3 regions of the Achromobacter mucicolens genome follow, and region 2 is predicted to be linked to each of the others. Evidence: predicted binding sites of a transcription regulator. Region 2 holds the regulator's gene; each other region holds the start of a gene.

Region 1 (10,382 bases), 660 kb from region 2:
AGGTATCCCATCATTCCGGGCCATGAAGTCGTAGGCGTCGTGGAATCGGTCGGGGCTGGCGTCGACACGGCGATGCTGGGGCGCCGCATGGGTGCGGCCTGGCTGGCGCGCACGTGCGGACAATGCTCGTTCTGCCGCGCCGATCTGGAAAATCTATGTAGCGAGGCCCTGTTTACCGGGTACACACTGGACGGCGGCTTTGCCACGCACATGCTGGCGCATGCTGACTATCTGTTTCCCTTGCCAGCGGCCAGAGCCCCGGCGCGGATGGCGCCATGGCTCTGCGCTGGCCTGATTGGCTGGCGGGCGCTGCGGGCAACCGGCGATGCCCGGCGGCTGGGACTTTATGGTTTCGGTTCTGCGGCGCGCCTCCTCACACAGGCCTGCCGTCACCTGAACCGCGAGGTGTACGCCTTTACCCGCACCGGCGATGTGGCAGCGCAAGCGCATGCGCTTGCGATGGGCGCGACCTGGGCTGGCAACAGCAGCGAACCCGCGCCAGTACCCCTGGATGGGGCGATCCTGTTCGCGCCGGTCGGCGCGCTGGTGCCGTCAGCGCTTGGCGCGGTGCGGCCGGGCGGATGCGTGGTGTGCGCGGGCATCCACATGTCGGACATCCCGGCATTTCCCTACCGGCTGCTTTGGGGCGAACGTTCGCTCTCGTCCGTCGCCAACCTGACGCGTGAGGACGGAAGGGAATTTCTGGGCAAGGCGCACGCGTGGGATCTGGGTGCCGATGTCCGCACGTATCGGCTTGAGGACGCAAATCGCGCGTTGGACGACCTGCGGGCGGGGCGCATTCAGGCGACGGCCGTGCTGCTGCCCTGAGGCGCGGCGGATCCCCGGTGCCGGGCGGTCTCTCATGCGCACCCTTCGCACGCGCTTGGCGTTGCCAGGGCGTCAGCCCCCGCGGTTGCCGAGTCCAGCACCGCCGCAAGTGCGGGGTCTGGCCGAAAGAGGGTAATCCCCTTGAGCCCGAGCTTGAACGCTGACATGAACAACGCCTGCGCGCGTTCGACGCTGCAGTCGGACGGCACGGGCACCGTCTTGGAAATGGAGGCGTCCACGAAAGGTTGCAAGACGCCCACCATCGCCACCTGGTCTTCAGGCGCTACCTGCTGCGCGGTGCGGAAATAGTCGGGCAAAGGTTCGTGGGGAAAATGCAGGTTCCATTGGCGCCACGCATGGTTCTCAACCGGCACGTCAACCGGAGCGGCGCCCAGCACGTCGCGGCGACGGTAAGTCCAGCCGAAAGCCGGTTCGATCCCGCTGGAGCAATTGTCCGCAAAGGCGAGGCTGACGCTGCCGGTGGGCGCATACGACACCAGATGGCTGTTTCGCAATCCATGCCGGCGCACGGCAACGCGTACCTCGGCGGCAAGCGCATCGCCGATGGCGCCGTCCGACAGGTAGTCCGCTGCGCGGTAAAGGGGGAACGGCCCGCGTTCCCGGGCCAGTGCCGCCGACGCCGCGTAGGCGCTGTCCCGGATGCACCGGGCCACTTCGCTTGCGGCCTGGCGGCCGGCGTCGCTGTCGTATCGCAATTGCAGCATCGCTAGCATGTCCGCCAGCCCGGTCACCCCCACGCCGATCCTGCGCGTGGACAATGCCTGCGCCTGTTGGGCGGGCAGGGGCCAATGCGTCAACGCGATCACGTTATCGAGCATGCGCACCTGTATGCGGACCATGCCGGCCAGCTTTGCCAGGTTCACGCTGGCGGGGCCGCCCAGTCCAAATGGGTGCTCGACCAAGCGTGTCAGGTTGATGGGGCCGAGCACGCAGCATCCATAGTCGGGCAGCGGCTGCTCGCCACACGGATTGGTGGCCCGGATCGTCTCGAGCGCGCGCAGGTTGTCGGCGCGCGCGATGGTGTCAATGAACAGCAACCCCGGTTCGGCGCTGTGGACGGCCTCGCGCGCGATGGCATCCCATAAGCGCCGTGCCGAATCCTGGCGATACTGCCAAAGGCCGTCGGTTCGCTGGAATGCGCCCGCGTCGATCGCCGCTTGGCCGGGCGGGGTGTGATGAACCAGCGGCCAGGGCTCGTCGCGCTGCACCGCGGCAAGAAACGCGTCGCTGACCGCGACCGAAATATTGAAGGTGCGCCAGCGCCGGCGGCCGTGCTTGGCCTGGGCAAAGTCAAGGATGTCGGGATGCGCACAGGATAGAACCGCCATTTGGGCGCCGCGGCGGCTGCCCTCGAATGCCAGGCGGGCGCACGCCGCGTCGTACTGGTCGATGGCTTCGTGGACCGTCGGGGCGTCTGCCCGCCCGGGGGATCCCGCCGCCAGCGGGGGCAGCGATGAAAAATCGTACCCGACCCCGCCGCCCATGGCCAATGTCTCAAGCGCCTGCTGCAGACCGGCCTGGAAGGAGAGTGAGGCATCATGGCCTCCCACCGGCTGCACGAAGCAATTGACCATGGTCGCGTGTGCCTGCGTGCCGGCGTTTGCCATGATCCGCCCCGCACCGATCGCGCCGTCCCGCATGTTCTGAAGAAACGCCGCGGCGGCGGACGCCCGCCGTGCCGGCGTCTCCGCCTGGGCGAGCGCCAGGGCGACGCGCGCGTACACCTGCGCGGCATCGTGCTCTGCGCACGCCGCGTACCGGTCAAGCAGCACATTCACGCACGCCGGCTGCGGCAGGAGCATGAAACGCCCCGGATCAGGAAACGCCTTCGGGAGCCCGCAGCAGCAAGACCGGCACCGATGCCCCGCGCAGGATGCCTTCGGCGCTGCTGCCCAGAAGCAGACGCCGCGCGCCGCGGCGGCCGTGCGTGCCGATCACGATCAGATCGGCTTTCCAGGCTGTCGCTTCATCCAGCACCCGCTGCTGGACGGTCCGGTCCAGATTCTCGTAGAGCGCGGTATCCGCTTCGATGCCTGCATCGCGGACGGTGCCTTGCGCCGTCTCCAGCATCTTCGCGCCGTTGCGGCGCATCAGATCCAGCAGTTCGCCCGCGCGATAACTGTAGGCATCGGTGGTCAGGGCAAAGGACAGCTCGTCGATGACGTGTATCAGACGGATGCGCGCCCCGGTCAGCTTGGCTAGCCGGATGGCCTCGTTCAAGCCGATCTGCGAGGTGGCGCTGCCGTCGATGGGAACAAGGATTCGCTCATACATGCTGGTCTCCGGGAAAATTGGGCACGAAACCAGTATCAGCGGACGCGCGGCGAGAATATTGATTCCGGTCAAGTTGTGTGACGCCAGCGGATATCCGAAGGGGTCGACACTGCCTCTGGGGCGCCGCACGCGGTGCGATCTCGCCCGTGACACAGACACGGGGCAGCGACAGCGCGTATCGTGCCTGCGATGTTGTCTCTCGCCGCCCGCATTTAATCGAAATAATTGATACTCAGCTGTGAAATATATCGCTTTTTATGGACTAATCGCAGTTCTAGACTTCCTGCATTGATCGATCCAGCCCCGCGAGACGATGATGCTTTCCCACCTCCTTGGCGCAGTAAAGCCTTCCCCCACACTGGTCATCACCAAAATAGCGGGGGACATGCGGCGGCGCGGCATCGACGTCATCGGCCTATCGCAAGGCGAGCCTGATTTCCCGACCCCGGAGCACATCTGCGTTGCCGCGAAAGAGGCGAACTCCACCCCCGCACGTTAACCGTCAATGGCGTTTCCAAGGCCTATGCCATGACGGGTTGGCGCATCGGTTATGCCGCGGGACCCCAGCCGCTGATCCAGGCCACGGCCACGATTCAATCGCAGAGCACAAGCAACCCATGCTCGGTCGCTCAGGCGGCGGCAACCGCAGCGCTGGATGGCCCGATGGAATTTCTGTTACCGCGCAATCAGGCGTTCCAGCGCCGGCGCGACGACTGCCTGGACGCGCTCAATGCGATCGAGGGCGTTCACTGCCGCACTCCAGAAGGCGCGATTTACCTGTTTCCGTCCTGCGAAGGGCTGATTGGCCGCACGACGCCGCAGGGCAGGGTGCTCAAAAGCGACGTGGATGTCAGCCAGTTCTTTCTCGAAGCAGCGCATGTTGCCGTCGTGCCGGGCAGCGCATTTGGCGCCGAAGGCTACTTCCGCATTTCATTTGCGACGTCGGACGAGCGGCTGGCGCAGGCGTGCAAACGTCTGCGCGATACTTGCGACACCCTTGACTAAAGAGGCTGGAACAATGGATTTGAGCATCACGGGAAAGCGCGCGCTCAAGCTGAGCGCCAGTTCCAATTTCACCTGGAGAAATACATGACGGTTTCCGATGAGGTTTATTTCAAGGCGCTTTCTGGCGTCACGACGGCCACGCTGACCACCATCCTATTGAAGAAAGGGCTGCGCAACGTCTGGATTCGCGGCGCATTCCCGCTGGCCCAGGGCCTGGACCGCATCGTCGGCCGCGCGTTCACCGTGCGCTTCGTGCCCGCCCGCGAAGACCTTGCCACGCCGGAATCCTGGTCCTCGCCCAAATCCAGCCGCGGCGCCATCGAGCAGATGCCCTCCGGCTGCATCGCGGTGGTCGACGCCATGGGCGTGAAAGACGCCGGTATCTGGGGCGACATCCTGTGCGCCCGCATGGCAAAGCGCGGCGTGGCTGGCCTGGTGACCGACGGGGTCGTGCGCGACCTGGCCGGTGTACTGGGAACCAAGCTGCCCGTGTGGGCGAGCGGGGCGGCAGCGCCGCCCTCGGTGGCCGGCCTGACCTTCGTGGACTGGCAGCAGCCCGTCGCCTGCGGCGGCGTGGCCGTCTTTCCCAATGACGTGATCGTCGCCGACCAGGACGGCGCCGTCGTCATTCCAGCCGCGCTGCTGGCCGACGTGGTCGACGCAGCGGTGGAGCAGGAACGCTTTGAAGGCTGGATCATGGACGAAGTCAACAACGGCGCCGTGCTGCCGGGCTTGTATCCGCCGAACGAAGCCAACAAGGCGAAGTACGCGGCGTCGAAGAAGGGGTAACGCCTGCAATTCGGCTCTAAGCGACGGAAGGAAGACGGCTCTTCATGCCGGCTTCCTTGCGTTCGCTGTAGCGATCCACCAGATAAGGGCTTGTGTCCCGCGTGAGCAACGTGAACTTCATAAGCTCCTCGACCACGTCGACGATCCGATCGTAGTAAGGGGAGGGCTTCATGCGCCCGCGATCGTCGAACTCCTGGTAGGCCTTGGCGACGGACGATTGATTGGGAATGGTCAACATCCGCATCCAACGGCCCAGGATACGCATCTGGTTCACCGCGTTGAACGACTGCGATCCGCCCGAAACCTGCATGATCGCCAGCGTCTTGCCCTGGGTGGGCCGCACGGCGCCCACCGACAACGGGATCCAGTCGATCTGCGTCTTCATCAATCCCGTCATCGCGCCGTGACGCTCGGGCGAGCTCCAGATCATGCCTTCGGCCCACTGGACAAGCTCGTGAAGCTCTCGGACCTTGGGATGATTCTCCGTGGCGTCATCGACCAGCGGCAGCCCGGTGGGATTGAAGAGCCGGGTTTCGCCGCCCAGGGCTTGGAGCAAGCGCGCCGCTTCTTCGGCGACCAACCGGCTGTACGAGCGCTCGCGCAGCGATCCATACAAGAGCAGGAACCGCGGCGCATGCGTGGCCCGCGCCGGCGGGAACAGCGCGGCCGGAGCCGGCGCCTTGAAGTACGCGGGATCGATATTCGGCAGATCCGCAAACACGTCAGACACGGTTGCCCTCCGCATCGATCAGCGGTTCTCCATCCTCTTTGGTGAAGGCGCCGCGTTGAGCCTGAGGCAGAATGTCCAGCACGGCCTCCGACGGCCGGCACAGCCGCGTACCCAGCGGGGTCACGACGATCGGCCGATTTATCAGGATCGGGTGCTCAAGCATGAAGCCGATCAGTTGGTCGTCTGTCCACTTCGGATCGGACAGCCCCAATTCGTCGTAAGGCGTGCCTTTCTGGCGCAGCAGCTCGCGAGCGGAGATGCCCATATCGGCAATCAACGACCGCAGCGTGGCGGCGTCCGGCGGCGTCTTCAGGTACTCAATGATCGTGGGCGTTTCGCCGCTATTGCGAATCAACCCGAGGACGTTGCGAGACGTGCCGCAGGCCGGGTTGTGATAAATCGTGATGGAACTCATGAAAACCTCTGTCTAAGGAATGTCGGGCAGGCCGGTGGCCACCACTCAGCGCCGGAGGGCGCCGGCCTCGTACCAACCCTTGGTCCGATTGACGATCCGCACGACAAGCAGCATTACGGGCACTTCGATAAGCACGCCCACCACCGTGGCCAATGCCGCGCCAGAGTGGAATCCGAACAGGCTGATCGCGGCCGCCACGGCCAGTTCGAAGAAGTTGGATGCGCCGATCAGCGCAGAAGGGCAGGCAATGCTGTGCTTTTCTCCCGCGCGGCGGTTAAGCCAGTACGCCAGGCCCGAATTGAAAAACACCTGGATGAGAATCGGCACCGCCAGCATCGCAATGATCAAAGGTTGGCCAATGATGGCTTCGCCCTGAAATGCGAACAGCAGAACCAGCGTCAGCAGCAGCGCCGCCATCGAGAACGGCCCGATGCGCGCCAGGGCGGCGTCAAATGCCGCCTGACCGCGGCGAAGCAGGGCGCGGCGCCAGAGCTGTGCAAGCACCACCGGAATCACGATGTACAGCCCGACGGACACCAGCAGCGTGTCCCAAGGCACGGTGATGGCCGACAGCCCGAGCAGCAAGCCCACCATGGGCGCGAAGGCAAACACCATGATGGTGTCGTTCAATGCGACCTGGGACAACGTGAACACCGGATCGCCTCCGGTCAGGCGGCTCCAGACGAACACCATGGCGGTGCACGGCGCCGCCGCCAGCAGGATCAAGCCGGCAATGTAGCTATCCAGCTGGTCGGCGGGTAACCAGGCCGAAAAAATCTGGCGGATGAAAAGCCAGCCCAGAAAGGCCATCGAAAACGGCTTGACGGCCCAGTTGATGAACAGCGTCACGCCAATGCCGCGCCAGTGCTGCTTGACCTGACCGAGCGCACCGAAGTCCACCTTGAGCAGCATGGGAATGATCATTACCCAGATCAGAATCCCGACCGGCAAGTTGACCTGAGCGACTTCGAGGCGGCCAATCGTCTGGAACAACGCGGGCATCAGTTGCCCAAGCGTCACGCCGAGCATGATGCAGAGAAACACCCATAGGGTGAGATAGCGCTCGAAAACATTCATCCCGGGCCGCGGGCGCTGAGCGGGCGCGGCCTGTGTGGTGGACGACATCGGGTTTACTCCGGGGGTGAATCAGCAGGTCGTGCAAGCCGCACGCAGGGAAGGTTCGCAGGCCGTGCCCGCGCAGCAGTGCTCAGTCAGATAGCCGAGCAATCCGCTCATCTTCGAGAAGTCGGCTCGGTAGATCAGGTTGCGCCCCTGTTGCTCGACGGTGACCAGGCCCGACGTGGACAGTTCTTTCAGGTGAAAGGACAGGGTATTGCGCGCAACGCCCAGTTGGTCTGCGAGGACACTGGGCATCAGTCCCGGCGGACCCGCCACGACCAGTGCGCGGAAGGTCCGCAGCCGTTGAGGATGGGCGAGGGCGCCTAGCGCGGAGATGGCTTGCTCTTCGTTCATTGTTCGATCATACAACGATTGTTGAACTATTAGCGAGAGCCCTGTGAACTTCCTTTCTTGCTTGCGCGAACGTGAGGATGTCTGTGATGAATATCCGGGTAGTGCGGATGGGTGTGCGTCAGAGGTTCGTGACGATGAGGATGGGTGTGTGGTTCCACGCCGTCCCAGGCGAATGGGTGCGTGTGCTGGTGGTGATCGTCGTGCACATGCCGGTGGCTGTGCTCAAGCGGTTCGTGGGTGTGCTCGTGCGCATGCCGTTCGCGCACGTGCAGCCAAACGCCAAGCGCCATCAAGGCCGCGGCCGGCCAAAAGAGCAGACCGGGGCTTTCTGGCCACAGAACAAAAGATATCGCCACCCCAAAAAGCGGCGCCACGGAGAAGTACGCGCCAGTCCTGGCGGTTCCCAGCGTCCGGAGCGCCACCACGAACAACGTGAGGCTCAATCCATAACCGAAAAATCCCACGGCAAGACTGGCGCCCGCCACCGCGCCGGACGGAAACCCGGCGCCGCCGAGCAGTGCCAGGGTTGTGCTGACAATGCCCGCTGCCAGGCCTTTGATGCCCGCAATCAGCATGGCGTCATTGCAGGCGACTCGCCGGGTCAGGTTGTTGTCCACCGCCCAGCACAGACAGGCGCCCACGATCAGCAGCGCCCCGGTCGACAGCGTTGCGCCGCCGGGCTCCCAGGACAGCAAGACGCCGCCCAGAACGATGGCAACCATGCCCATCACGATCTGGCGGTCGGCGTTTTCCTTGAACAAGCACCAGGCAATGACCGCCGTGAGCACGCCCTCGACATTGAGCAACAGGGACGCCGACGCGCCGCTGGTCTGGGTCAATCCCAGCATCAACAGGACTGGGCCAAGCACGCCGCCCGCAACGATTGCGCCGGCCAACCACGGCAGATCGGCCCGAGGAATGCGCCAGGCGGACGGAAGCTTCGACTCCCGGGCATGCAAGAGGTGGCGCGATGCCAGGAGGATGCCGAGACCCAAGCCACTGCCCAGGTAGAGCAGCCCGGCCAGCAACAGCGGCGGCACACCTTCGACCAAGGCTTTTGCGAAAGGCGTGCTGGCGCCGAACAGGAGCGCGGCGGCTAACGCAGGGGTGGCAGACCGGAAAGACATGAGAACAGGCGATTGATTGGGGCGGTGTGGCTATTTAGGGGAGCCAAGCATGCTATCCACCCGGATCCTCTATTTTACATAATACACATTATGCGAACTTAGCCTGGGGCGAGCACCACATCGGTTACGGACCCCCGCAGCTCGGAGCCATTATCGTCGCCAACCCATCCAGAGCAACCACCGGCTACTCCTTTTTCAGCCCCTTGGCGCTTGCCGCGAACTCATCGGCCAACCCCTTGAGCTCTCGCTTGTAGTCGTCCAACGACCCCTCATATCCCTCCAAATACAAATCCCGCCGCGCCTTTTCCATCGCCCCTGAAGTGGCAGCCTGCCGTACAAACTCCGCCAGCTTCGTCCTGACGGGCTCTGGCGTTTCGCTGCGCACGGCAACGCTGTAGCTGCTGTGGAACACCATGTTCGGCACGCCAAGCTCGGCGAACGTCTTCACGCCGGGCAAATGACTGACGCTTCCTTTGCGGCCGGTATAGGCCAGCACCTTTACGTGCGGATTGTCCTTGACGCTTTGGGTGGTGCCAATTGTGGTGAAGTAGCCGTCGATCTGCCCGCCAAGGATGGCCGTCAGCCCTTCCGCGCCGCCCTTGAACGGAATTGGACGGTATTGCGTCCTCAGCCCTGAAGCCAGCCTCGCCGCAAGCGTGGAGTACGTGCCCACGCCGAGGTCGGCGACGCCAATGTCCAATTCCAGGTTAATGCCCTTCAAGTCTTCCAGGCGGTTCCAGCCTCGGTCGGACGGCACGATGAAGGCGTAGCTGCTTTGGCCCAGCGGCGCCAGGATTTCAAAGTCGGAGAACGCATAATCCGCGGCGGGTGTCGTGATCTTTGCGCTGTAGAAGCCTTCGGCGTGGACCAGCAAGGTGTATCCGTCCGCGGGCCTGTTCTTGACGGCCATGATGCCGATGGCAGAGCCAGCGCCTGGCCGGTTTTCGACGACGACCGGTTGGCCCATGATCGTGCCCAGTTGTTGGGCGAACGCGCGCGAGATGGCGTCGGTGGCGGCGCCCGGTGGATACGGGACGACGAGGCGGACAGGTTTCGACGGATAAGCGGTTTGCGCGGCAGCCCCGAACGAAAACAGTGCGCTGAGGACTACGCTGCCCAGCAATATGCGGCGGCGTGTGACGATAGGCATGTGTTGCTCTTTTTCAGTTGTCTCCGCCTGAAAGTGTATCGATCGCCCAGCCGCCGATCTCCGCGATATTCCGCAGAACTCTTCTGCAAGAAATGAAGGAAAAAGGCATTGCGATTTGCTCCCTTCCCTGCCCTGCGATCCGGACAAGGATCTGCAGCCCAACGCACGACTAAGCGCAGCGGGCGGCACCGGCGTGGCCATATGCCGGCGATTGCGCTCGATGGCGGTTGGTTCCGGGTTTCGCCAGAAACCGACTGGGAGGCATTCTCCGACTTGTTCATCAAGACCGGCAAGCATCGCCACAGCGGTTAGATTGCAAAAAAATGGGCGCTCCGCGGAGCGCCCAGATACTTGCGTTGCCGCGCGGCTTACAGCTTGCCGGGCAATGCGTAGGCGATCACGTAGTCGCCGCGGTCGGGCGAGTTGCGCGCCCCGCCGGCCGAGATGACGAGGTATTGCTTGCCGTCGACGGTCGACTTGTAGCTGATGGGCGTGCCTTGGCTGCCGACAGGCAGACGGACCTTCCACACTTCCTTGCCGGTGCCGGCGTCGTACGCGCGCAGGTAGTAG
Region 2 (10,382 bases):
ACACCAGGCAGTCGAACTGCGATTCCAGCAGCGGCGTGACCTGTTGCACGCAGGCGGTGGTGACGCCGAACATGGTGATGCCCACGGCGGGCCGGCCGTCGTCGGCGGCCGCATTCGCCGCCTGGCGGAACGCGCCGCCGATCGCCCCGGCCGCATTGGCCAGCACGCGGCGCGAGATTCGGTTCAGGCCCGCCACATCGGTCACGGAATACATCATCGCGATGTCGGACGGTCCCACATAGGGCGCGACATTGCCCGAGGCCATCGTGGACACCATCACTTTGGGCGTGCCGATGGGCAGCGCGCGCATCGCGGGCGTGATGAGCGCGGTGCCGCCCGATCCGCCAAGGCCCAGCAGCGCGCCGATCTCGGCGTTGCCGGCGGCATAACGCTCGAACGCCAACGCCATGGCCGCGATGGCCGAGCCCCGGTCGCCGGTGAAGACCGCGCCGGCGCCCTCCGGATGGCTGCGCGCAATCTCCTGCGCCGAGACGTTGGCGGCGCTGGGCGCGCCCGAGGTCGAGACGTCCACCGACACCACGTCCAGGCCTTCGCGCCGGAGCACATCCACCACGTATTCGGCCTCGTGGCCCTTGGTGTCGTAGGTCGCGGCCACAAACACCCGCTGCTTGGTATGCGTCATGACTCCTCCGCGGGCGGCTACACTCCGTGCGCGCCTCGATATGTGAGGCCAAAGGCCTGTAGAATCCAGAAATGAGACGAAAGAATCATACTGAGACACCTGTCTCACGTCAATCCGACTCCCCTGCCCGCAAGGGGCACGCGACCGCAGGCGGCGCCAAGCTGATCGCCCCGGCCAGCCCGCAGGCGGCCGCCAGTGGCGAACCGCCCCACGGGCCGCGCGCCCGGATGCGCAAGACGCTGCTCGAGGCCGCCCAGCAGTTGATGGCGCAAGGCGTCACGCCGTCCGTCGCCGAACTGGCCGAGCACGCCCGCGTCTCGCGCGCCACCGCCTACCGCTATTTCCCCAGCCAGAGCGCGCTGATCGCGGCCGTGGTGGACGAAAGCCTGGGTCCCATCCTCGCCTGGAATTCCGATGCGCCCGACGCCGCGGCCCGTGTCGACGAGCTGCTGCGATTCGCCTATCCGCGGCTGGAGGCCCACGAAGCACCCTTGCGCGCCGCCATCCTGGTGTCGCTGCAACAGCACGCGCAAGCCAGCGCCGGCAAGGCCGACGCCGAGCCCCGGCTGGTGCGCGGCCATCGGGTCGACATCCTGAAACGCGCCATCGCCCCGCTTGCCGCCGACCTGACGCCGGCACAACAGGAGCGCGTCGCGCAGGCGCTGTCGCTGGTATACGGCACCGAGGTGTTCCTGGTGCTCAAGGACATCTGGAAACTGGACCTGCCCGGCGTCACCGACGTCGTGCGCTGGACCGCCAACGCCATCATCACCCAAGCCTTGGCCGAAGCCAAAGCCGGCAAAAAATAGGCCGGCCCGGACAGCGCACCAGATCCGCGTCCGCGCCCGCCGCTGTCATTCCCACGTCATTCCCCGCCCGCATAGTGGCGCGCTTCGCGGCAGTGCGTGTTGCACGCCGCCATGACGTTGGAGTGTTGTAGATGCAGTTCGAAGTATCCCGCCTGCGGCGAGCCCTCATGCCTTTGTCGCTGGCTTGCGTGACCCTGTTGAGCGCTTGCGGCGGCAGCGATGACGATGACGAAGTCGCCCCCGAACCGGCGCCTCCCGTCGTGACCGATCCCACGCCGCCCGCCGAGCAGCCCAAGCCGGTCGAGACGGGCGCGTGGTCCACGGGCGACCTGCACGTGCATACGTTCCAGTCGGACGACGCCCAGGTCAGCCTGGAAAGCGCGCTGGACCAGGCGTTCGACCGCTACAAGCTGGATTGGGCCGCGATCTCGAATCACCTGCGCCTGTCCGCGCGCGACCATACGGGCGTGAACCTGGCGGGCGGCTCGATCCCGTTTTCGCAAGGCATGGCGCAATACGAGGTGCCCTTCATCAAGCAGGCGCAGGCCGCGGGCCGCTACGCCGGCAAGATCATCTTCTCGTCGTTCGAATGGGACATGCCCACGCACGACCACGTCAACATCGGCATCGGCTACAACGATCCGCAGTCCGCCAAGTCGCTGGAGGCGGTTGCCGAGTTCGAATACCTGTTCACCAACCGCGATCCGAACAAGTTCGACCCGCTGCTGGTCTCGCGCCTGTCCGGCCAGGTGCGCGCCTACACCACGCACGCCGACGCGCTGGCCGCGCTGAAGTGGTTGCGCGACAAGCACCCCGACAGCTACATGCTGCTGAACCATCCCTCGCGTTACGCGGGCAAGTACACCATCGCCCAACTGCGCGAGATGAACGACCTGGCGCCCACCGTCTTCTTCGCCATCGAAGGCATGGTCGGCAACCAGATGGAACCGGACCGCGGCGGTTACGCCACCGCGTACACCACGGCCTTCCTGCCCAACCGCACTTATGGCGGCACGGACTACCTGGTCGCGCACCTGGGCGGCACGTGGGACGCGCTGCTGGGCGAAGGCCGGCGCATCTGGAACGTGGCGGATTCGGACTATCACTTCCGCACGGCCTCGGGCCTGTACAGCAGCGGCTACGCGCCCGGCGAATACAGCAAGACGCACGTCTGGAAAGACGGTGACGACATGGCGGCGGTGGTGGCCGGCCTGAAGAGCGGCCGCATGTTCGGCGTCTTTGGCGATCTGATCGACGCGCTGGAGTTCCAGGCCAAGGGCTTGGCTGGCGCCGCGCACATGGGCGGCGAGCTGAAGGTGGCCAAGGGTGAAAAAGTGGAAGTCACCATCCGCTTTCGCAGCCCCGACAGCAACAACTACGAGTACCCGATCGAAAGCGGCAATCCGACCTACGTGAAGCCCACCGTGCATCACGTGGACCTCATCGTGGGCGACGTGACCGAACGCGCCCAGGCAGGCACGCCGGAATACGATGCCGACACCAATCCCACGACGCGCGTGCTGGCCCGCTTCACCAAGGCGGACTGGAAGGAGGACGACGAAGGCTACAACGTCATCAGCACCACGATCACCGCCGACAAGAGCCAGTACCTGCGCCTGCGCGGCACCAACCTTGGCGTGGACGTGGCCGGCGAAACCGCAGCAGGCGAACCGCTGCCGGACGCCAAGATCGACCTGGCCGACAACGCGGCGCGCTTTAACGCGATCAACGCGCGCAACTACAACGACCTGTGGTTCTATTCGAACCCGGTGTTCGTGACCGTCGAAAACTGATCTGATCGACTCGCCTACGCCACCCTATTCGGCGGCGCGGCGCAGGCAAAAAAATGCCCGGCTCGCGCCGGGCATTCTGTTTGATGCAGCAGGCTTACTGCAAGGTGCGGGTGAAGACGAACTTGCCGTCCTGCCAGTCGACCGGCACCACGTCGCGCGGGCCGAACCTGCCTTCCAGGATCAGGCGCGCCACCGGGTTCTCGATCTGCTGCTGGATCGCGCGCTTCAAGGGGCGCGCGCCAAACACCGGATCGAAGCCGGAGCGGGCCAGTTCCGCCAGCGCCGGTTCGGTCACTTCCAGCCGCATTTCCTGCTTTTCCAGGCGTTCGCCAAGGCGGCGAAGCTGGATGCGGGCAATGGACTCGATGTGCTGCGCTTCCAGGCCATGGAACACCACCACTTCGTCGATGCGGTTCAGGAATTCCGGCCGCAGCGTCTGCTTCAGCTCGTCCCACACCACTTCCTTGACCACGTCGTACGGCTGGCCGGCCAGCGTCTGGATATGCTGCGAACCCAGGTTGGACGTCATCACGATGACGGTGTTGCGGAAGTCCACGGTGCGACCCTGCCCGTCGGTCAGGCGGCCGTCGTCCAGCACTTGCAGCAGCACGTTGAACACATCCGGATGCGCCTTTTCGACTTCGTCCAGCAGCACCACGCTATAGGGCTTGCGCCGCACGGCCTCGGTCAGGTAGCCGCCCTCTTCGTAACCCACGTATCCCGGCGGCGCGCCGATCAGCCGCGCCACCGAATGCTTCTCCATGAACTCGCTCATGTCGATGCGGATCATGTGCTCTTCGGAGTCGAACAGGAACTCGGCCAGCGCACGGGTCAGTTCGGTCTTGCCGACGCCGGTCGGCCCCAGGAAGAGGAACGACCCATACGGACGCGCCGGATCGGCCAGCCCGGCACGGGAGCGGCGGATGGCATCGGACACCAGCCGCACGGCCTCGTCCTGGCCCACCACGCGCTTGTGCAGGAATTCTTCCATGTGCAGCAGCTTTTCGCGTTCGCCCTGCATCATCTTGGACACCGGAATGCCGGTGGCGCGCGAGACGACTTCGGCGATTTCCTCGGCGCCGACGCGGGTGCGCAAGAGGCGCGGACGGGTTTCGTCGCCTTCCGCGTTTTCAGCGGCCTCGGCGGCGCCTACCTCGGCGGCCTTCAGGCGCGCCTCAAGGTCCGGCAGCTTGCCATACTGCAGCTCGGCCAGCTTGTCGAACTGGCCCTTGCGCTGCAATTCCGCCATCTCGGCGCGAACGTTGTCGATCTCTTCCTTGATGGCCTGCGTGCCCTGCACGGCGGCCTTCTCGGCCTTCCAGATTTCCTCGAAGTCGTTGTATTCGCGCTGCAGCTTTTGCAGCTCGTCCTCGATGACGCCCAGGCGGCGCTTGGACGCGTCGTCCGTTTCCTTCTTGACGGCCTCGCGCTCGATCTTGAGCTGGATGATGCGGCGGTCCAGCTTGTCCATCACTTCCGGCTTGGAGTCGATCTCCATGCGGATGCGCGCGCCGGCCTCGTCGATGAGGTCGATGGCCTTGTCGGGCAGGAAGCGGTCGGTGATGTAGCGATGCGACAGCTCGGCGGCCGCCACGATCGCGGGGTCGGTGATCTCGACGCCGTGGTGGATTTCATAGCGTTCCTGCAGACCGCGCAGGATGGCGATGGTGGACTCCACGTCGGGCTCGTCGACCAGCACCTTCTGGAAGCGCCGCTCCAGCGCCGCATCCTTTTCGATGTACTTGCGGTATTCGTCGAGCGTGGTCGCGCCAATGCAGTGCAGTTCGCCCCGCGCCAGCGCCGGCTTGAGCATGTTGCCCGCGTCCATCGCGCCTTCGGCCTTGCCCGCGCCCACCATGGTGTGCAGTTCGTCGATGAAGACGATGTTGCGGCCGTCGTCCTGGCCCAGCTCTTTCAGCACGGCCTTCAGGCGTTCTTCGAACTCGCCGCGGAACTTGGCGCCCGCCAGCAGCGCAGCCAGGTCCAGCGACAACACGCGCTTGCCGCGCAGGGTCTCGGGCACCTCGTCGTTGACGATGCGCTGCGCCAGGCCTTCGACGATGGCGGTCTTGCCGACGCCGGGTTCGCCGATCAGCACGGGGTTGTTCTTGGTGCGGCGCTGCAGGATCTGGATGGTGCGGCGGATTTCGTCGTCGCGGCCGATGACCGGGTCGAGCTTGCCCTGGCGGGCGCGCTCGGTCAGATCAAGCGTGTATTTGGACAGGGCTTCGCGGTTGGCCTCGCCTTCCGCGCCGGAGACGTTTTCGCCGCCGCGCACGGCGTCGATCGCGGCTTCCAGGGCCTTTTTCTGCAGGCCCGCCTCGCGCAGGATGCGGCCGGCCTCACCCTTGTCGTCGGCCAGCGCAAGCAGGAACAGTTCGCTGGCGATGTAGGTGTCGCCGCGGCGGGCGGCTTCCTTGTCGGTGCGCGTCAGCACGCCTTGCAGGTCGCGGCCCACCTGGACGTTGTCATCGCCCTGCACTTGCGGCAGGGACTTGAGCGCCGTCTCCAGGGCGGGGCCCAGACGGTTTACCGCAACGCCCGCCCGCGCCAGCAGGCTGCCGGCGCCGCTGTCGGAATCCGACAACAGGGCGGACAGCACGTGGACGGGTTCGATATAGGGGTGATCGTTGCGGGAGGCCAGACTTTGCGCGTCGGCCAGCGCTTGTTGGAACTTGGTCGTAAGTTTGTCGAATCGCATAATGGTCGTATTGGCTTGTGGGGAGCCTGACCGATACGTGCCGGCTGGCTCGATAACCTGAATATGTGGCCGGATGAGACAATTTCAACACCCGGCGCCCCTCATGGTCGTTTTCGACGTGCAGCAGCAAACTTATCGATGAGCATATACGTTTTTGTGTACGGAACCCTACGGGCAGGCGAAATCAACGACCTCGCCCGGGCCGCCGCACGGCGCGGCCTGCCCCCGGCCAGCCATGTCGGCGCCGCCAGCGTGCCCGGCATGCTGGTCGATTTTGGCGACTGGCCCGGACTCATCCCCGTGGACGACGGCAGGCGGGTCCGCGGCGACGTCTTCCGCGTCGGCACGGCGCTGCTCGCCCTGATGGACGAGATCGAGGAATACGAGCCCGGCAAGCCTTGCTGCTTCGTGCGCAGGACGGTCTGCGCCCGCCTTGAAGGCCCCGGCGAACCCCTATTGCTGCACTGCGAGTACTACCCGATCGATCCCGCGTGGCGGGCCACGGCGATCGATATCGCCGGGGACGACTGGATCGTCCACCGTGTTTCCCGGACAACGCCGGACGACCGGAAGGGCCCCTCGTAAGACGTCCGTAGTAACAACGGACTACAATAGACGCCTGTCTCGTGCTTCACACCCGTTCCGGCGCCCGCCGCGCAATGGGCACTCTAAAGGTCATCGTATGCAAAAACGGGTCCCCATTGCCCCTGATGCCGCCCACTGTTCCACGTGCATGCTGGGCCATGTCTGCGTCCCCGTGGGCATGGCAGCCGCTGAAGTCGAAAAGCTGGACGAGCTGGTGAAAGAACGCGTCCGCGTCGAAAAAGGCAAGACGCTCTACTCGCTGGATCATCCGCTGGACGCCGTGTACGGCGTGCGCTTCGGCAGCCTCAAGACGCAACTTGAAGACGCCACCGGCCAGATCCAGATCACCGGCTTTCACCTGCCCGGCGAGATCGTCGGCATGGACGGCATGCTGGACGGCAAGCACGTGTCGGCCGCCGTGGCGCTCGAAGACTCCGAGGTCTGCGTCATCCGCCTGAACGAAGTCGATCGCGTGGCCTCGCACCTGCCCTCGCTGCAGCAGCAGTTCCGCCGCCTCATGAGCCGCGAAATCACGCGTTCGCACCAGATGCTCGCGTCGCTGGGCTCCATGCGTTCGGAACAGCGCCTGGCCGCTTTCCTCCTGAACCTGTCGCAGCGTTATGCCTCGCTGGGCTATTCCTCGACCGAGTTCGTGCTGCGCATGAGCCGCGAAGAAATCGGCAACTACCTGGGCCTGACGCTGGAAACGGTGAGCCGGCTGTTCTCGCGTTTTGCGCGCGACGGTCTCATCAAGATCAACCAGCGCGAAGTCCGCATCCTGGACCTGCCGGCGCTCAAGCAACTGCTGGGACACGAGAGCTGCTGAGCAGTCGCCGCGCCATGCGTCGGGCGCCTGCCCTCCTGCCTGCCGCGCTGGCGGTGGCCGCCGTGCTGGCATTTGCCAGCGCGCACGCCCAGACGCCGCTGCCGGACCCTTACGACTACGACGAAGCCACGCCCGCGCCCAAGCGCGCGGCGCCGCTGCGCTGGCAGACCGTTGAACTGGGTCGGCCCGGTCACCGGTACAAGATGCCGGTCTACGCCAACCGCGACTTGACCAAGGACGATCTGCGCGGCATCAAGCAGGTGCTCATCGTCATCCACGGCGTCAAGCGCGACGCCGACCAATACTTCGAAACCGCCGCGGCGCTGGTCGCCGCCGACCCGGCGCGCGCCGGCGACACGCTGGTGCTCGCTCCCCGGTTTTCCGGCTCCATCGACTCCGGGTTTGCCGGCATGGCCGCCTGGCGCAAGGCCAGCTGGGAAGACGGCCAGGAAAGTATTCAGGCCGCAGGCCGCCCAGCCCCCGTCGCCTCGTTCCAGGTCCTGGATGATTTGCTGCGCAGCCTGAACGACCGCAAACGGCTGCCGTCGCTGACCGGGCTGGTGCTGGCCGGCCATTCCGCCGGCGCGCAACTGGTGCACCGGTACGCGGTGCTGAACAATCTGGATGGCGCACTGCGCCGCGACGGCCTCACGCTGCGCTACGTGATTGCCAATCCGTCGTCCTACCTGTACCTGACCAACGAACGGCCCCGCGCCGACGGCAAAGGCTATGCGCCGTACGAGCGCGGCATCTGCCCGACCTACAACCAGTACAAGTACGGCACCGACAAGCTGCCCGCCTACGCCCGCGAAACCGACGACGCCACGCTCTTCGTGCGCTACGCCGCGCGCGATGTGGTCTACCTGCTGGGCGGCGCCGACAACAACCCCGAACACCGCCTGCTGGACAAGGCCTGCGGCGCCGAAGCCCAGGGTGCCACCCGGCTGGCGCGCGGCACGGGCTACGTCCAGTACGAACACGTACTGGCCGCGCGCGGCGGCAAGCCCGTCACCCTGCGCCACACCGCCTTCGAAGTCGGCGGCGTCGGCCACGACGGCAAGCGCATGTTCGGGTCGATCTGTGGCGTTCGGGCGCTGCTGGGCGGCGACGCCCAGGCTAGCCGCACCGCCGCGGCCTGCGACATCATCAAGCCTCGCGCGAAATAAGCGCTCCCCCTAGGGAAATTCCGCAGCCTCCCGCCTTGACAGGCGTTCGTGGCAGGCCTAAAACTTAACCTTATGGTTAAGTTAAATGATGACGCCCTCGATGCCATCTTTTCCGCGCTGGCCGATGGCACGCGGCGCCGGGTGCTGGCCGACCTGGAAAACGGCACGGCCTCGGTCAGCACGCTGGCCCAGCCGCATGCCATGTCCCTGCCCGCTTTCATGAAACACCTGCGGGTGCTGGAAGACGCCGGACTCATCGCGCGCGCCAAGGATGGCCGGGTCGTGAGCTGCACGCTGTCTCCCGCCCCCCTGGGCGCCGCCGCCGGCTGGCTGGCGCGCTACGAGAAGTTCTGGACGGGCCAACTGGATTCGCTGGCGCGATACCTGTATCACGAAGAGGAAATCCATCCATGGAAAACCGACTCTCCCCCATCGAGTTGCGGCTCCAGCGACGCTTTGACGCCCCCGTCGAACGTGTCTGGCGCGCCTGGACGGACCCGCAAGCGCTGATGCGCTGGTTTGGCCCGGCAGGCACGCAGCGCGTGCTGCTGGCCGAAACCGACGTGCGGGCGGGTGGCGCCTATCAAGTGGGCTTCGTCACCGCCGACGGCGCGGAGCACCACGCCAGCGGCCGCTATCAGGAGGTCGCGCCGCATCGCCGCCTGGTGTTCACCTGGGCGTGGCGCGACACCCCGCAGGAAGTCTCGTTGATCACGCTGGAATTCACGGCGGCGGGCGCCGGCACCGACCTTGCCTTCCTGCAGACGCCCTTCGTCGACGAAGCCACGCGCGACGGCCACGAAGACGGCTGGTCGGGCGCCCTGGAGCGGCTGGCCCATCACCTGGCCGGCGCGGCCTGACGCTGAACCCGAGCCCGGGCCAACGCGCCCGGCACGAAGAGGAGACGTACGATGCAAACCGATCATCCCGTCGTATCCCGCCAACAATGGCACATTGCGCGCGAGGCGCTCTTGCGGCGCGAAAAGGAACTGACCCGCGCCACCGACGCCGTGACCCGCGACCGCATGGCCTTGCCGTGGGTGCAGGTGGACAAGTCCTACACATTTGAAGGCGCGCAGGGGCCGCAGCGCCTGCAGACCCTCTTTCACGGCAAGCGCCAGCTCATCGTCTATCACTTCATGTTTGGTCCGGACTGGGAGGAAGGCTGCGTGGGTTGCTCGCTGCTGGCCGACCACCTGGACAGCGCGCTCATGCATCTGCGGCACCATGACGTGTCGGTGGTGGCCGTCTCGCGCGCGCCGTACGCCCGGCTGGCCGCGTTCAAGGTCCGCATGGGCTGGGCATTTGACTGGTATTCCTCGGCGGACGGCGACTTCAACTTCGATTTCGGCGCGTCCGTGCCGCAGGCGGATGGCGCGGTCGAGGAACGTCCTGGAGCCAGCGCCTTTTTTCGTGATCCCGACGGCGAGATCTTCCACACCTACTCGGCCTTCGAACGCGGCGTGGAGCGGCTGGCGGGCGCGTACAACTATCTGGACATCGCGCCGCTGGGCCGCAACGAAAACGGCCCATATTTCGACGTACGCGACTGGGTGCGCCACCATGACCAATACGGCGACGCCCCCCGCCACACCTGCCACGGCCAGCGCTAAGCCGCCGGCCACGGCCGGCATGGCGGGTCTCTGGCTGGCCTGCCTGGCGGCCATGGGCGCCGGACTGGTCGTGGACACATGGCGCACGCCCGCCGCGCTGCTGGCCAGCGAATGCGGTGCGCCGGGCACCCTGGTGCAACTGGCCTGGCGGCACGCGGCGCTGATGCCCGCCAGTTCCGCCGCGATGGCGCTGGCAGCGCTGCTGCCTTGGTCCCGGCTTCCCTGGTCCCGGCGTCCGGGGGCAAA
Region 3 (10,382 bases), 1.9 Mb from region 2:
CCGCCAGCCGGTGCGGCGACTCGAACATCACGACGGGCGCGGGCAATGCGCACCACTGGCGCAGCCAGCGCTGGCGGGCCACCGCCTTCGGTGGCGCAAAGCCCGCGAAGGCGTAGGCGGGGTTCTCGTCCGTGGTGACGCCACTGCCCATCAGCGCGGCGATCACGGCGCTGGGGCCGGGCACCGGCACCACGGCATAGCCGGCCGCGCGCACCGCCCGGACCACCCGCGCGCCGGGGTCGCTGACGGCGGGCGCGCCGGCGTCGGACACCAGCGCCACGCGCTGGCCTTGCGCCAGGCGCTCGCAGATGGCCTGCGCCGCGGCTGCCTCGTTGTGGCGGTGCGCCGCCATGAGCGGCGTGCCCACGCCCCAGGCATCGAGCAGCGTGCGGCTGGCGCGCGTATCTTCGGCAGCGATCACGTCAGCCCGCTGCAGGGCGTGCCAGGCACGCAGGCCCAGGTCGCCCAGATTGCCGATGGGCGTGGCCACGACATACAGCGTCGAGGCGGGCCAATGCTGGCCGGCCACGCGTTCCGACACGCGGGACCAGGCATCGCTGGCAACGGGAGGTGAGACGTTTTGATTCATTGCAGCCTGCGGACTCGGAAAACCATGTCAGTGTAGCCGCCTATGCCCGCTGCCTTTGGAATCCATGACGGACGACACCCTGCGCCTGGCCTGCGAACTTGCCCTGGCCGCCCGCCGCCGCGCCGCCAAACGCCGGCGGCGCACCGGACGCACGCCGGCCGACCGTCCGCCCCCGCGCCGCTCGCCCACGCAGCGGCGCGGCGATCATCATGAAGCGGCCGCGCTGCGCCTGCTGCTGGCGCACGGCCTGACGCTGCTGGCGTGCAACCTGGCCTGCCGCGCCGGTGAAATCGATCTGGCCATGCGCGACGGCAACACGCTCGTCTTCGTGGAGGTCCGGGCGCGCGCCAACCGCCGGTTCGGCGGGGCCGCCGCCAGCATCGGCCGGGAAAAGCAGGCGCGGCTGGCGCGGGCGGCGGCGCTGTGGCTGCCCGAACTGGCCCGCCGCCACTGGCAAGGCACGCCCCCGCCCGCCCGTTTCGACGCGGTGGTTTTCGACGACGGCGAGCCGGCCTGGCTGCGCGGCGCTTTCTGGCTGCCCTGATCCGGCTGGCGCAGTCCGGCGCCGGCCCTCGGCGATCGTTGCGCGAGGACAGAACCGCGGCCCGGCCCCGTGAGATAATCGCGCCCATGGATATGACCTCTCGTATGACGTCGCACTTTCGCGACGCCATGGCCGCTCACGAACAAAGCATGAACGTCCTGGCCGAACCGCTGGCCGTGGCCGTGGACGTGCTGTTCGGCGCCCTGGCGAACAACGGCAAGATTCTGGCTTGCGGCAATGGCGGCTCGGCCGCCGACGCGCAACATTTCATCGCCGAGCTGGTGGGCCGCTTCGAACGCGAACGCCTGCCGCTCGCGGGCATCGCGCTCAATACCGACACCTCCATCCTCACGGCGGTCGGCAACGACTACGGCTTTGACGAAGTCTTTGAACGGCAGGTCAACGCCTTCGGGCAGGCCGGCGACGTGCTCGTGGCCATTTCCACCAGCGGCAATTCGCCCAACGTGGTCCGCGCCATGGAAGCCGCCAGCGCACGCGAAATGCACGTCCTGGCCTTGACCGGCAAGGGCGGCGGCGTCATGGGGGAACTCATTACCCCGATGGACGTCCATCTATGTGTTCCCAGCGATCGCACCATGCGCATCCAGGAAGTCCATATTCTGCTGCTGCACGCGCTGTGCGACGGCATCGACGCTCTTCTGCTTGGAGACACCGAATGATTCTTGACGTCAGACCCGCAGTCCGCCCGCTGATGCTTGCCGCCGCGCTGTCCACCGCGGCGCTTTCGCTGACGGCCTGCGCGCCTTTGATCGTGGGCGGCGCCGCCGCCACCACGGCGGTGGTCGTCACCGACCGCCGCACGTCCGGCGTCCAGCTCGAAGACCAGAACATGGCGTTCAAGGCGCAGAACCTGATCTCCCAGAAGCTGGGCGATACCGCACGTGTCAATGCCATGGCCTACGGCGGCCACCTTCTGCTGACGGGCGACGTGCCCTCCGAAGAAGCCAAGAACCAGGCCACGACCATTGCCCAGGGCGTGGAAAACGTGAAGCAGGTCATCAACCAGCTCAATGTCGGCCCCATCGCCTCGTTTGGCCAGCGCTCCAACGACACCTGGCTGACCTCCAAGGTCAAGACCGCCCTGCTCAACACCAAGTACGTGCCCTCCGGCACCATCGCCGTCACGACCGACCGCGGCGTCGTCTACCTGATGGGCAAGGTCACCCAGGCCGAAGGCGACTACGCCGCCAACGCCACCGCCGACGTCGGTGGCGTGACCAAGGTGGTCAAGCTCTTTGAAACCATCAGCCGCGAAGAGGCGATCCGCCTGTCGGGAAGCGGCTCCAAACCCGCCACCACCGAAAGCAAGGCGCCCATCGAAAGCGGCACCGGTCCGGCCACCGACAACGCGGCGGGCACCGGCGGCACGAGCGGCGGCGTCGAAGCAATGCCCATCAAATGAAAAAAGCCATCGTAGCCCTCGCAGTCCTGGTCGCGGTCGGCATCGGCGCGTGGTTCGCCATGCGTCCGGCCCAGACCGCCCCCGACGTCACCTTCACCACCCTGGAAGGCAAGACGTTCTCGATGCAGGACCTGCGCGGCAAGGTCGTGCTGGTCAAATTCTGGGCGACCAGCTGCGTCACGTGCGTCAAGCAAATGCCCGACACCATCTCCGCCTACAACGAGTATGCGGACAAAGGGTATGAGGCCATTGCGGTCGCCATGAATTACGACCCGCCCAACTTCGTGCTGAACTTCGCCGAGACCCGCAAGCTGCCGTTCCCCGTTGCGCTGGACACCAAGGGCGACATCGCGCGCGCCTTCGGCGACATCCGCCTGACGCCCACGGCGTTCCTCATCGACAAAGAGGGACGCATCATCAAGCGCTATCTGGGCGAATACGACAAGGCCGAATTCCACGCCACGGTGGAAAAGGCCCTGGCCGCCGGCTGATCCGCCCAAGCAAGCAGCCCCCAAACAAAACGCCGCCCGCAAAATAACGGGCGGCGTTTTGTTTGGGGGCATGCCGATGGGAGGGAGCGGGCGGCTCACGCCCCCCTCCCGCGCCGTGCATCAGAAGGCGGGAACTACCGCGCCCTTGTACTTTTCCTGGATGAAGGTCTTGACCTCCGGCGAGTGCAGCGCGTCGACCAGCTTCTTGATGCCCGGGGCGTCCTTGTTGTCGCTGCGGGTCACCAGCACGTTGGCGTAGGGCGAATCGGCGCCTTCGATGAACAGGGCGTCCTTGGTCGGCACGAGGCCGGCTTCCAGCGCGTAGTTGGTGTTGATCAGCGCCAGATCCACGTCGTCCAGCGCACGCGGCAGCATGGCCGCTTCCAGTTCGCGGAACTTCAGCTTCTTGGGGTTCTCGACAACATCCGCGGCCGTGGCCAGGATGTTGGCCGGGTCCTTGAGCTTGATGACGCCCTGCTTTTGCAGCAGCACCAGTGCGCGGCCGCCATTGGACGGATCATTGGGGATGGCGACCGTGGCGCCGTCCTTCAGGTCCGACAGGCTCTTGATCTTCTTGGAGTAACCGCCGAAGGGCTCGACGTGGACCAGCGCCACCGGCACGAGGGTCGCCTTGCGGTCCTTGTTGAAGCTGTCCAGGTACGGCTTGTGCTGGAAGAAGTTGGCGTCCAGCTGCTTGTCCGCCAGTTGCAGGTTGGGCTGCACGTAGTCGCTGAACACCTTGATGTCGAGCTCCACGCCTTCCTTGGCCAGCTTGGGCTTGACCACTTCAAGGATCTCGGCGTGCGGAACCTGCGTGGCGCCGACGACCACCTTCTCGGCATGGGCCGCATTGGCGGCAACCAGAAGGACCGACGCCGCCAGGGCGGAACGGACGAAGTTCAAACGCATGTCTTGCCTCTTTTATGTATGAAAAACGGGGATAGATGTCCCCGCAGGTTCGGGCGAGCCCCCTTTTGCGGGGCCAGCCGTTGTGAAAACGCCCCCAATTTACCTGAATGCCGGTTATTTGTCGGGCATAAGGACATGGCTTTCCAGCATAAGAAACCTGAGGGGACTACAATCCGTCGTATGCTTGCGCTAGCCGCGTTCCAACCGCGTTCTTGTGCAGGCATTTTTTTAACGCCCGCTAACTTACCTGTTATTTATTTGCCGACTTAGCTGCCATGACCGACACCCCCGACCCTGCTGCCGTTTCGTCTCCCGCCGTCAAAGCCGCCGTGCTGTCCGAGGCTCTGCCGTATATCCGACGATTTCACGGCAAGACCATCGTGGTCAAGTACGGCGGCAACGCCATGACGGAAGAGCGATTGCAGCGCAGCTTCGCGCACGATGTCGTGCTGCTCAAGCTGGTGGGTCTGAACCCGGTGGTGGTCCACGGCGGTGGTCCGCAGATCGATGACGCCCTGCGCCGCATTGGCAAGCAAGGCACCTTCATCCAGGGCATGCGCGTCACCGACGCCGAGACCATGGAAGTCGTGGAATGGGTGCTGGGCGGCCAGGTCCAGCAGGACATCGTCATGATGATCAACGAGGTCGGCGGCAAGGCCGTGGGCCTGACCGGCAAGGACGGCGGCCTGATCCAGGCCCAGAAGAAACTGATGGCCAACAAGGACAACCCGTCCGAGCCCATCGACATCGGCTTCGTGGGCGACATCACCATGGTCGAACCGGCCGTCGTGAAGGCCCTGCAGGACGACCAGTTCATTCCCGTCATCTCGCCCATCGGCTATGGCGAAGACGGCACGGCGTACAACATCAATGCCGACGTGGTCGCCGGCAAGATGGCCGAAGTGCTGGGCGCCGAGAAGCTGCTGATGCTGACCAACACCCCCGGGGTGCTGGACAAGGGCGGCAAGCTGCTGCGCAGCCTGTCCGCCCAGACCATCGACGAGCTCTTTGCCGACGGCACGATCTCCGGCGGCATGCTGCCCAAGATCTCGTCCGCGCTGGACGCAGCCAAGAACGGCGTGAACTCGGTGCACATCGTCGACGGCCGCGTGCCGCACTGCCTGCTTCTTGAAATCCTGACCGACCAGGGCGTCGGCACGATGATCAGCTCGCACTGATGCAGCCCGATTTCGCAGCACTGCGCGCCGTGAGCCTCTCATGATGCAAGCACGTCGCCAGCTGCTGCGGCCCGCGGTCCGCATGCGCCGGTCGCGCGGGATCGCCACGGGCGCGCCCGAGCGCCTGTGGCTCTTCGACCTGGACAACACGCTTCACGACACCTCGCACGCCATCTTCTCCAAGATCGATCACGGCATGACGATGGCGGTGGCCGAGGCGCTCAACGTGGACGTGGATGCCGCCAACCTGGTGCGGTCGCAGTATTGGAAACGCTATGGCGCCACCATGATCGGCATGGTGCGGCACCACGGCGTCAATGCGCATGACTTCCTGCATCGCAGCCATGACTTCGACGTCGCGCCGCTGATGCGGTCGGAAAAGGCGCTCGCCGACAAGCTGCGCCGCCTGCCCGGCCGCAAGGTGCTGCTTACCAACGCGCCGCTGCACTATGCGCGCTCCGTCCTGTCGCACCTGGGCATCCTGCGCCAGTTCGACAGCCTGTGGGCCATCGAGCACATGCGGCTGCATGGCCAATACCGTCCCAAGCCTTCCGCGGCACTGCTGCGCTACGTGCTGGCGCGCGAAGGCGTTCCCGCCCACCGCGCCGTGCTCGTGGAGGACACGCTCGCCAACCTGCGGGGCGCCCGCGTGGCGGGCTTGAAGACGGTCCACGTCTACCACCCCGGCACGCCCTTCGGCCGCGGACGCTCGCACCGTCCGGCCTACGTCGACTTGCGGGTAAACTGCGTCAGTGATTTGCTGTTACGCCGACGCCCCCTGCGGGCCTGACGGCGCGTTCCACTCCCCCTCCACCCGTCATCCTGCGCGAAGCAGTCCCTTCCATGGCGAGCAAACCCGGCGAGCGCAAGACCCAGATTCTGCAGACTCTGGCCGAAATGCTGGAGCAGCCGCACGCGTCCCGCATCACCACGGCCGCGCTGGCCGCGCGCCTTGAGGTTTCCGAAGCCGCCCTCTACCGGCACTTCGCCAGCAAGGCGCAGATGTTCGAGGGGCTGATCGAATTCATCGAAACCAGCATCTTCACGCTGGTGAACCAGATCGCCACCGCCGAGCCCTACGGCGTGCCCCAGGCGCACAAGACCGTCGCCATGCTGCTGACCTTCTCGGAACGCAACAAGGGCATGACGCGAGTGCTGACCGGCGACGCGCTGGTCACCGAAGACAACCGGCTGCAGGAACGCATCAACCACATCAACGATCGCATCGAGGCGTCGCTAAAACAGTCGCTGCGCATCGCGATCACCGATGGCGGCCTGCCGCAGGAAGCCAATGTCGCCGCGCACGCCAGCCTGCTGACGCATCTGGTGCTGGGCCGCTGGCTGCGCTACGCGCAGAGCGGATGGCGCGTCACCCCCACGCTGCATCTGGACGAACAACTGCGCCTGGCCTTGGGCTGAACCGCCTGCATTAGCGTCATTTCACGGAACAATGCGCGCGGCCCTTGCGGGGTAAAACGCATTCATCGTGACCCGATTGGTTCGTGTAAATGCAACACTCACTTGCTTGCCCCACGCAGGGGGCGACGAGCATAATGCCCGGGACAAGTTTTCCACAAGCGCTGTTCTCCGCTTGCTTGATGTTCATCAATACGGGTTTTCCTCAATGCCGTCACGATCATCCTGTAGCGTCGACACACCGATTTGATTGACCCCGTGCTCGCGGGCGGTGTTTCGTCAGTTTGACCTCAACCGGAGAAGGATATGGCCGCGGAAACCGCAGTCCCCGCCTCGCAAGCCCCCAAAAAAGCCAAAATACCAATCGGGCTCATCGCCGGCATCCTCGTGATGATCGGCGTTTTAATGATGCCCCTGCCCGCGGACCTGCCCGTTGCAGGACACCGCATGCTGGCTATCCTGGCGTTTGCCGTGGTCGTCTGGATCACTGAAGCCGTCTCCTACGAAGCCAGCGCCATCATGATCACGACACTGATGGCCTTCCTGCTGGGCACCGCACCCACCATCAAGGATCCCAACGTGCTGTACGGCACGTCGGCCGCCATCAGCATGGCGCTCACCGGCTTCGCAAATTCGGCGCTGGCGCTGGTCACCGGCGCCTTGTTCATTGCCGCCGCCATGACCTTCACGGGGCTGGACCGCCGCATCGCGCTGGTCACGTTGTCCAAGGTGGGCACCAGCACGCGCCGCATCCTCATCGGATGTATCGCCGTGACGATCGTGCTGAGCCTGGTCGTGCCCAGCGCCACCGCGCGCAGCGCCGCCGTGGTTCCCATCATGATGGGCGTGATCGCGGCCTTCGGCGTGGACAAGCGCTCGAACATCGCCGCCGGCATCATGATCATCGTGGCCCAGGCCACCAGCATCTGGAACGTCGGCATCCAGACCGCCGCAGCGCAGAACCTGCTGACGGTCGGCTTCATGGAAAAGATGCTGGGCGAACGCGTGGCCTGGTCGGACTGGCTGATTGCCGGCGCCCCCTGGTCGCTCATCATGTCCGCCGTGCTGATCGTCATCGTGCTCAAGCTGCTGCCGCCTGAAAGCAACAGCATTGCCGGCGGCAAGGAAGCCGTCGAAAAGTCGCTGCTCGACCTCGGTCCCATGACCGGCGCGCAAAAGCGCCTGATGGCTGTGTCCATCATGCTGCTGCTGTTCTGGTCGACCGAAGGCAAGCTGCACAAATTCGACACCACCTCGACCACCTACTTCGGCCTCGTGCTGCTGATGTTGCCGCGCTTTGGCGTGATGACATGGAAAGACGTGCAATCGCGCATCCCATGGGGCACGGTGATCGTGTTCGGCGTCGGCATCAGCTTGGGCACGGCGCTTTTGACGACGCAGGCCGGCCAATGGCTGGGCAACCAGGTGGTGCATCACACCGGCCTGGACCACCTTGGCCCGCTCGCCATCTTCGCCATCCTGGCCGCCTTCCTGATCGTGATCCACCTGGGCTTTGCCAGCGCCACGGCACTGACCTCGGCCATGCTGCCCATCCTGATCTCGGTGCTGGCAACGCTGCCGGGCGACTTCAGCCGCCTGGGCATGACGATGCTGCTGGGCTTCGTGGTCAGCTACGGTTTCATCCTGCCCATCAACGCACCGCAGAACATGGTGTGCCTGGGTACCGAAACCTTCAACGCCAAGCAGTTCGCCAAGGTCGGGATCATTGTGACCATCGTCGGCTACCTGCTGATGCTGCTGATGGGCATGACGTACTGGCGCTGGCTGGGCTGGCTGTAAGGAATCTTCATGAAGATCACGATTGCCCAAGCCAACGAATACGGCCGCCGGGTGCTGATGGCACAGGGCGTGCCCGAGGACATCGCCCGCGACGTGGCCGAACACCTGGTGGAATCCGACCGTGTCGGCTACACCAGCCACGGCCTGTCCATCCTGACCAACTACCGCCGCGTGTTGTCCGAGGGCCTGGCCCAACCCGACGGCCGGCCAGAACTCCTCAACGACCGCGGCGCCATGCTGGCCTACGACGGCCACCACGGACTGGGCCAGTACGTGGGCAAGGTCGTCATCGAAAAGGCGATCGAGCGCACACAGGAACACGGCCAGTGCATCCTGACCCTGCGCCACAGCCATCACCTTGGCCGCATGGGCCATTTTGGCGAAATGGTGGCGGCCAAGGGCCTGATCCTGCTGGCCTTCACCAACGTGATCAACCGCTCGCCCACCGTCGCCCCGTTCGGCGGCGCTCAGGCGTGCCTGACCACGAACCCGCTGTGCTTTGCCGGTCCCCTGCCCGGCGGCCGTCCGCCGTTCATCGTGGACATGGCCACCAGCTCGATCGCGGTGAACAAGGCGCGCGTGCTGGCGGCGAAGGGCGAACAGGCGCCGCCGGGGTCGCTGATCGATGCCGACGGCAACCCAACGACGGACCCGGGCGCGCTCTTCACCGACCCGCCCGGCGCACTGCTGCCATTCGGCGGCCACAAGGGTTACGCGCTGGGACTGGTGGCCGAACTGCTCGCCGGCGTGCTGTCCGGCGGCGGCACCATCCAACCGGAACATCCGCGCATCGGCGTGGCGACGAACAACATGTTCGCGCTGCTGCTGGATCCGCAGGTGGACTTCAATACGGATTGGCGGTCGATGGAAGTCGGCGCCTTCATCGACTACCTGCATGCGTGCAAGCCGCAACCCGGCGTGGAAGCGGTGCAGTATCCGGGGGAGTACGAGGCTCGCAATCGGGCGGTCAATGCGGATTCGGTGGAGTTTGATAGCCGGATTTGGGACGGGTTGACGAAGTTGGCCGTGGAGCTTGGGGTGCCTGAAGCGTTGCCTTGAGGAAGGTTTTGAAACGGCGGCGTTGAAGCGGTCGGTGTTAGCGGTGGCCGTTTCAATGGCGAAACGTTGAGGCTGGCATTCAGGCGGGTTCTTTTGACGCCCGCCGCAGCGGGGGCTGGGGTGCGCGGGGCTACGATTGCGGTCCGGAGCCTTCGCTCCGGACTGCCCCTTCGTCAACCTTGTATGGTGTGGATGCGTCTTTCGAAGAAGAAAGGCGCTGGGGTAAGGGACGTTGTCAACCATCAGCCGGTTGCACCCGGACTGCCAGGACGAGAGCATCCCACCCCGCCTCACGCGTCGATAAGGAATCTAGCGGCCGAGACCGCCGATTGATCGCAAGGTAACGCCCGAGGCGTGGCTACCCCAGCGGACTTAACGTATCGCAGGGAGAGCTGTCATGCAAACTTCAGTCGTTTTTATTGGGGTCGATGTCGGCAAGTTTGAGCTTCAAGTAGCCGCGTCTGACGGAGAGATCGTGACGGGCGTCTTGCCTAACAATCGCTCCAGCATCGTGGGCTGGTTAAAGCGTCTGCCGGCCCCTAGTGTGATCGCCATGGAAGCCTCAGGAGGCTATCAAGAGCTCCTGGCTCGTACGGCGCATGAGCGTGGATTTGAGGTTTATGTCCTTAATCCGACCCACGTCCATCATTACGCCATCTCTTTGGGGAACCGCGGCAAGACAGATCGACTGGATGCCGCCGTCATCGCGCAATACATCGCGCAGCATCACAAAAAACTGCATCGTTACGAACCGATATCTCCAGAATTGCAGGAAGTCAGAGCACTTCAGGCGTTGAGATCGACGGTGGTCCGAGTGGGCACATCCTTGCGATTGTCGGCTCAGCGACATGGTTGCGTAAGCAGCCATCAGAAGAAGGCTCTCGCAAGTTTGACGGCGTGGTCAGATCAGCTCGAACGGGAAATGATTGCCAAGATTAAGGCCCAGAGTGACTGGGCCAAGACATACGGTCTG

Evidence for each region. Region 2 encodes FNR, which switches genes on or off when oxygen is low (the NO sensors DNR and NnrR bind a similar motif). Its sites were predicted from a motif close to TTGATNNNNATCAA; they were not measured.
Region 1: QEP15_RS12880 (universal stress protein) is a predicted target of FNR. The motif match lies at 3,182-3,195, and genes of this name have one in related genera.
Region 3: QEP15_RS24420 (DASS family sodium-coupled anion symporter) is a predicted target of FNR. The motif match lies at 6,730-6,743, and genes of this name have one in related genera.

What each region holds. Positions count from the first base shown of each region.
Region 1 covers NZ_CP123364.1:2,813,954-2,824,335, forward strand. The annotation lists gene QEP15_RS12870 (zinc-binding alcohol dehydrogenase family protein) at 1-828, shown strand, start outside; gene QEP15_RS12875 (adenosylcobalamin-dependent ribonucleoside-diphosphate reductase) at 861-2,651, opposite strand; gene QEP15_RS12880 (universal stress protein) at 2,665-3,123, opposite strand; gene QEP15_RS12885 (aminotransferase class I/II-fold pyridoxal phosphate-dependent enzyme) at 3,652-4,128, shown strand; gene QEP15_RS12890 (ribonuclease activity regulator RraA) at 4,213-4,917, shown strand; gene arsH (arsenical resistance protein ArsH) at 4,934-5,647, opposite strand; gene arsC (arsenate reductase (glutaredoxin)) at 5,640-6,062, opposite strand; gene arsB (ACR3 family arsenite efflux transporter) at 6,108-7,187, opposite strand; gene QEP15_RS12910 (ArsR/SmtB family transcription factor) at 7,209-7,535, opposite strand; gene QEP15_RS12915 (DMT family transporter) at 7,565-8,662, opposite strand; gene QEP15_RS12920 (Bug family tripartite tricarboxylate transporter substrate binding protein) at 8,847-9,812, opposite strand; gene QEP15_RS12925 (membrane-bound PQQ-dependent dehydrogenase, glucose/quinate/shikimate family) at 10,181-10,382, opposite strand, start outside.
Region 2 covers NZ_CP123364.1:3,471,960-3,482,341, forward strand. The annotation lists gene QEP15_RS15825 (Tm-1-like ATP-binding domain-containing protein) at 1-643, opposite strand, end outside; gene QEP15_RS15830 (TetR/AcrR family transcriptional regulator) at 805-1,452, shown strand; gene QEP15_RS15835 (CehA/McbA family metallohydrolase domain-containing protein) at 1,584-3,245, shown strand; gene clpB (ATP-dependent chaperone ClpB) at 3,340-5,946, opposite strand; gene QEP15_RS15845 (gamma-glutamylcyclotransferase family protein) at 6,085-6,531, shown strand; gene fnr (fumarate/nitrate reduction transcriptional regulator Fnr) at 6,629-7,357, shown strand; gene QEP15_RS15855 (hypothetical protein) at 7,372-8,523, shown strand; gene QEP15_RS15860 (ArsR/SmtB family transcription factor) at 8,596-9,033, shown strand; gene QEP15_RS15865 (SRPBCC family protein) at 8,934-9,383, shown strand; gene QEP15_RS15870 (DUF899 domain-containing protein) at 9,435-10,136, shown strand; gene QEP15_RS15875 (hypothetical protein) at 10,087-10,382, shown strand, end outside.
Region 3 covers NZ_CP123364.1:5,354,474-5,364,855, forward strand. The annotation lists gene rsmI (16S rRNA (cytidine(1402)-2'-O)-methyltransferase) at 1-589, opposite strand, end outside; gene QEP15_RS24380 (YraN family protein) at 654-1,133, shown strand; gene QEP15_RS24385 (phosphoheptose isomerase) at 1,220-1,813, shown strand; gene QEP15_RS24390 (BON domain-containing protein) at 1,810-2,556, shown strand; gene QEP15_RS24395 (peroxiredoxin family protein) at 2,553-3,047, shown strand; gene QEP15_RS24400 (MetQ/NlpA family ABC transporter substrate-binding protein) at 3,168-3,956, opposite strand; gene argB (acetylglutamate kinase) at 4,232-5,134, shown strand; gene QEP15_RS24410 (pyrimidine 5'-nucleotidase) at 5,178-5,924, shown strand; gene slmA (nucleoid occlusion factor SlmA) at 5,978-6,553, shown strand; gene QEP15_RS24420 (DASS family sodium-coupled anion symporter) at 6,857-8,350, shown strand; gene QEP15_RS24425 (Ldh family oxidoreductase) at 8,360-9,409, shown strand; gene QEP15_RS24430 (IS110 family RNA-guided transposase) at 9,807-10,382, shown strand, end outside.